2 linked regions of the Prochlorococcus marinus XMU1408 genome follow. The protein of the gene in region 2 interacts with the protein of the main gene of each other region in a pairwise test. Links are inferred from orthologs where the notes say so. Each region holds a gene or a part of one and is shown on either strand. Other genes may lie near its edges.

Evidence for each region. Proteins that work in one complex are often made in the same cells at the same time.
Region 1: the proteins of rpe (region 2) and eno interact in binary tests that used the Escherichia coli proteins (3 or more experiments, as listed by UniProt). The link is inferred for Prochlorococcus marinus XMU1408 from one-to-one orthologs.

Annotation. Positions count from the first base shown.
Region 1 is NZ_QJUE01000001.1:265,245-268,277, reverse strand. The notes cover bases 49-3,015. They hold eno (phosphopyruvate hydratase), read right to left. Parts: upstream 2,197-3,015; coding sequence 901-2,196; downstream 49-900. Other genes in these bases: DNJ73_RS01365 (ATP-dependent Clp protease ATP-binding subunit), read left to right, coding at 2,352-3,015; DNJ73_RS01375 (ABC1 kinase family protein), read left to right, coding at 49-878. Also shown: more of DNJ73_RS01375, read left to right, coding at 1-48; more of DNJ73_RS01365, read left to right, coding at 3,016-3,033. UniProt on the Escherichia coli protein: Catalyzes the reversible conversion of 2-phosphoglycerate (2-PG) into phosphoenolpyruvate (PEP). It is essential for the degradation of carbohydrates via glycolysis.
Region 2 is NZ_QJUE01000002.1:463,986-466,859, forward strand. The notes cover bases 9-2,816. They hold rpe (ribulose-phosphate 3-epimerase), read right to left. Parts: upstream 1,885-2,816; coding sequence 1,132-1,884; downstream 9-1,131. Other genes in these bases: DNJ73_RS03950 (LptF/LptG family permease), read left to right, coding at 9-128; ccsB (c-type cytochrome biogenesis protein CcsB), read left to right, coding at 166-1,113; glpX (class II fructose-bisphosphatase), read left to right, coding at 2,085-2,816. Also shown: more of DNJ73_RS03950, read left to right, coding at 1-8; more of glpX, read left to right, coding at 2,817-2,874. UniProt on the Escherichia coli protein: Catalyzes the reversible epimerization of D-ribulose 5-phosphate to D-xylulose 5-phosphate.

The DNA of each region.
Region 1 (3,033 bases), on a different replicon or contig from region 2:
TTGGAGCAACGAGTTACTTGAAGCAATTAGTTAATTATGGCTTTTTTCATGCGGACCCACATCCCGGCAACTTAGCTGTTTCTAGTAGTGGTTCGCTTATTTACTATGACTTTGGAATGATGGGTTTTGTATCTGAGCGAATCAGAGGCAGACTTAATTCAATGATCAAAGCAGCGGCTCTTAGAGATGTTAGTGGACTAGTAAAAGAACTTCAAATTGCGGGATTGTTAGAGGCAGATATAGAAATAGGTCCAGTAAGAAGATTAATTAGAGTAATGTTAACCGAGGCTCTAACTCCTCCATTTAACTCAAAAATCATAGAAAAGCTATCGGGTGACATTTCAGAACTTGCTTATGGGAAACCCTTTAGAATACCAATCGAGTTGATTTTTGTTTTTAGAGCACTATCAACTTTTGAAGGAGTTGGAAGATATCTAGATCCTGAATTTAATTTAATAGCAATAGCAAAACCCTTCCTCCTCCCACTCATGACATCAAAAGATTCTGAACAAAATGACTTGCTAAACGAATTAGGCAGACAAGTTACTGAAATGGGAAGCAAAGCAGTTGGTTTACCAAAAAGGCTTGACGAAAATCTAGAGAGATTGGAACAAGGCGACTTGCAACTTCAAGTACGCATGGGTGAATCAGATAGACAATTAAGAAGAATGATTAATGCCCAACAAACATTAGGTAATTCTGTTCTACTGGGCTCACTTGCAATATCTTCAGCTTTATTAGCTTCAACTAATAAACCTTCTTTATTTTTTATACCAATAATTTTAGGATTCCCAATAGCTTTAAGTTGGATCAAATTACAATTTAAAATGAGAAGTGAAAGTCGTTTGGACAATTTCCAAGGGAGAAAAAAATTATAACTGAATTATTTACAATCAATCCTTAAAGGCTTCCTCTTGGTCCCAAGCCTATAAGTCCAGCATAAGTCGCTTGGCTTCCTAACTCATCTTCAATACGAAGCAATTGATTGTATTTCGCAACCCTCTCACTACGACTTAATGAACCTGTTTTTATTTGGCCAGATTTTGTAGCTACTGATAAATCAGCAATTGTTGTATCTTCAGTTTCTCCACTTCTATGACTGATAACAGATGTATAACTTGATCTTGATGCAAGCTCAATAGCTTCAAGTGTTTCTGTGAGAGAGCCAATTTGATTAACTTTAATTAGTATTGAATTTGCAATATTTTCATCAATCCCTCTCTGCAAACGACGAGTATTGGTAACAAATAAATCATCCCCTACTAATTGAACACTTTTACCAAGCTTTTTAGTTAACAAGCTCCAACCATCCCAATCATCTTCAGCTAATCCATCTTCAATAGAAACTATTGGATATGCATTAACTAAACCAGCTAATTCCCCGACCATTTGCTCACTTGAATAGGAATGGCCACCATAAGAATATTGTCCCCCCTCATAAAACTCCGTGCTAGCAACATCTAAAGCTAGAGAGATTTGCTCACCTGGTTTAAACCCAGCCTGCTCAATTGCTTGCATTAAAAGGTCACCAGCTGCTTTGTTACTCTCAAGATTTGGAGCAAATCCTCCTTCATCACCAACAGCAGTTGATAAACCTTTCTTACTCAATAAATCTTTAAGCGTATGAAATACCTCAGCTCCCATTCTTAAAGCTTCTCTGAAACTTTCAGCGCCATGTGGAACCAACATGAATTCTTGAAAATCTAAGTTGTTTGCTGCATGAGCACCTCCATTGATTACGTTCATTAGGGGAACGGGTAATAGAGATGACATGGGTCCACCTAAATACCTATATAGAGGCAACCCCAATCCATTAGCGGCTGCTCTTGCTGTAGCCATGCTGACAGCAAGAATTGAATTAGCACCAAGATTTGATTTGTTGTCTGTATCGTCAAGTTGTTTCATTACCGAGTCAACTGTGGCCTGATCTAATGCAGACAAGCCACATAGGGCTGGAGCAATATTTTCTTCTATGTGACCAACAGCCTTGATAACTCCTTTACCCTTATAACGTTTTCCGCCGTCTCTTAATTCATGGGCCTCATGTGCTCCCGTACTAGCACCACTTGGGACAATTGAACGGCCAATAGCTCCACCCTCTAAAAGCACCTCAGCCTCTACTGTTGGATTACCACGGGAGTCCAACACTTCTCGGGCCATAATGGTATCAATTACTAGTTCTAGAGAGTCAGCCACGAATTTAAGATGATTTTTAGATCTTATGAACTACATTATTCCTATATGTTCCTTAATTGTTAATCTAGCTTGCTTTCCAAGACCTAATCAATCGAATTTGTCTTAATAAAATACACATATTGCTTAAAACATCTCAACCTAAATGCAGTCGGCACATGACCTCTTTGAATCAAAATTCAACGAAAATGAATGGAAGTCTCACTACAGAACCAGATTCTTTTAGCGATGAAGCTTGGAATCTCCTATTAATAGCTGAACAATCAGCCCGGAGATGGCGACATCAAAATTTAGATGTTGAACATCTTATTGAAGTTCTTTTTAGAAATAAAAAATTCCAAAAATATACAAATCCCTTACCAATCAACCATGATGAAATAAGTGAAATTCTAGAAAACTTTCTCGCTGAACTGCCAATTAATAATCAAACAGATTTATTTGTTGGTGAAGATTTAGAAAATCTACTTGAAACTGCTGATGATTTCCGATCTCGATGGGGATCAAATCAAATCGAAATATCTCATATTCTTATCGCAATTGGTAGAGATAATCGCTTAGGAGAAGATCTTTTTTATCAAGCTGGTCTACCTAGCGAAATTCTTGAAGCGGAATTGCGACGACTACCAGCGCCTAAGTCATTTCAACAACCAAAAAGAAATTTGTTTAAGCAAATAGAGGAAAAACCAAAAAAAGATTCAAAACCTTATAGATCAACTGAAACCACTTCAAATGATTTAGCCTCCGAACCTCAAAGACCACTTAGCAAAGAAGATATCAAGTCAAAACAAGAACCTCTAAGCCTGAGTGAAATGCCAAGTGCATTAGATTTATACTGTAAAG
Region 2 (2,874 bases):
ATGTTTTGAGTTTTAGTTTTAGCTCTCTTGGAGTCAAAGGAATACTAAATCCTTTTATTGCTGCTTGGTCACCTGTATTTCTGTCTATGTTAGGAGGAGGTTTTTTGTTAAAACAGGCAAGTAAATGATCTGGCCTTTCTAAATAATCTTTAGTCCCTTTTATCAATGTTTGATTTTCGTTTAAATAATTTTTCTTTTGATCCTGTTGTTTTTCTTGGATTTGTTTCATTCTTTTCTTTATTAATTGCATTGCCTATTTCCTTTTGGTCAGTTGCAGGTAGTAAAAATTCTTCCAAAGCTAGATTTTTAGTCGCCACAGCAAATATTTTTCTAACTAGTCAATTGATACTTAGATGGTGGCAATCGGGACATTTCCCCATTAGTAATCTTTATGAATCACTTTGCTTTTTGACGTGGGGTTGTACTTTGACACAACTTTTTGTCGAAAGGGCTTGGAGTTCTCCTTTGATTTCTGCAGTAGCGACTCCTATCTCATTGCTATCAATTGGTTTTGCAAGCTTTGTTTTACCAGATAATTTGCAATCTTCTGCTCCTTTAGTACCAGCACTGCGTTCAAGTTGGTTGATAATGCATGTGAGTGTGATTATGTGTTCTTACGCTGCATTGCTAATAGGTTCTATTTTGTCTTTTGGTGTATTTATAGTTGACTGGAAAAAACAATTTAATATTCGTAATAGTTCCTTTGGATCTGGTGAATTCAGGCAAATTTCAGATCTTTATCCTTATAAAAAAAACGATAATTTAAATCTAATACAACCAGTTAAATTTACAAATGCTGAGCAACTTGATTCGTTAAGTTACAGATCAATAACAGCGGGATTTTTGTTGCTTACTGTTGGACTTATTAGTGGTGCTGTATGGGCTAATGAGGCCTGGGGTAGTTGGTGGAGTTGGGACCCTAAAGAGACTTGGGCTTTAATCTGTTGGTTGGTTTATGCAGCTTATTTGCATACCAGGCTAACGAAAGGATGGCAAGGTAAAAAGCCCGCTTTGCTTGCAATAGCAGGCTTTTTTGTTATTATTATTTGTTATATTGGAGTTAATCTTCTAGGGGTAGGTTTGCATAGCTATGGATGGTTCTTTGATGCTTAGCAATTAATAATATGTAAGCTATTTTTTTATAATTTTTCCATTCTGTGCATCATTTGCTACTTTTCTTAGTGCATCACAACCTTCCTTAAGGGTTGGGTAAGCAAACATACCGCTACCAGCTATAAAGCAATTTGCCCCTGCTGCGCAGCATTGAGATAAAGACCAATCTGCTTTTATTCCTCCATCAACTTCTATATCCACGTTGTATCCATTGTCTAAAATTAGTTTTCTTAATTGAGTAATCTTGTTAAGCATTGTTGGAATATAAGCTTGACCGCCAAAGCCAGGATTAACAGTCATAACAAGTACGTGATCAACCATATCTAGTACATCTTTCACCATGTCCATCGGTGTATGAGGATTAAGAGCTACTGATGGAGACCCTCCTAACTGTCTAATTTTTCCAAGAATTCGATGAAGGTGAATATTTGCCTCAGCATGAGCAATGACGACACCAGGTTCTCCATTTGCACCTTTACTTGCTTCTACATATCCCTCAAGCATGGTTTCACAGTTGTATTGACTAACCATTAATTGAGTCTCGAACGGAACGTTGCAGTACTTACGGCAGGCAGTGATCATTTCAGGTCCGAAGGTAAGATTTGGAACAAAGTTCCCATCCATAACATCAAATTGAATTCGGTCTACACCTGCTAATTCAAGGTCTTTTACGCACTGTCCCATATTTGCCCAGTCTGCTGGTAAAACTGATGGAATTATTTGAACAGGACGGTGCTCAGAAAAAATTGCGGATGAAATGGATTGGATCATTGTTTTTTGTCTAATGGCAAAGATTCTATTAATTCATGGTCACAAGTTCTAGTGTGACCTTGCACTGATACAGTAAATATCGCTTATCAACAGATAATAAGTTTTTTGTGAGTACTTTTTTCTAAGCATTTTTCAATGCCCTTAATTACTTACAATATTGTCTGCCTAATGGCGTAAATTTCTTTACCTAGCTGCAAAAAGTGGATCGTACTCTCGTCCAAGAAATTCTTGAAGTAGTTGAGCAAGCTGCAATTGCTTCTGCTCAATTGACTGGTTTGGGTCAAAAAGATGAGGCTGATGCAGCTGCCGTAGAGGCAATGCGAAAAAGAATGGGAACGATTCAGATGAAAGGAAGGATCGTTATTGGAGAAGGAGAAAGAGACGAAGCTCCAATGCTTTACATCGGAGAAGAAGTTGGATCAGGCACAGGCCCTGGTGTTGATTTTGCAGTAGACCCCTGTGAAGGTACGAATTTATGTGCTAACAGCCAGCGTGGATCTATGGCTGTTCTAGCCGCATCAGATCGTGGAGGCTTGTTCAATGCTCCAGATTTTTATATGAATAAATTAGCTGCGCCTCCAGCAGCTAAGGGCAAAGTTGATATAAGAAAAACTCCTACAGAAAATATAAAAATCTTGAGTGAATGCCTTGGTATTGCGATAAGTGATTTAACTATTGTTGTTATGGATAGGGCCAGACACAAAAATTTAGTTACTGAAATTAGATCAGTTGGTGCAAGGATTCAACCTATATCAGATGGTGATGTTCAAGCCGCAATAGCTTGTGGCTTTGAGGGAACAGGAACTCATTGCTTGATGGGGATTGGCGCAGCTCCAGAAGGAGTCATTTCAGCTGCAGCCATGCGGGCGCTTGGTGGCCATTTTCAAGGACAACTTGTATACGATCCTGCGATTGCTCAAACATCTGAATGGGCAGACTATACAAAAGAAGGAAATATCAAAAGATTGAATGAAATGGGCATAACTGATA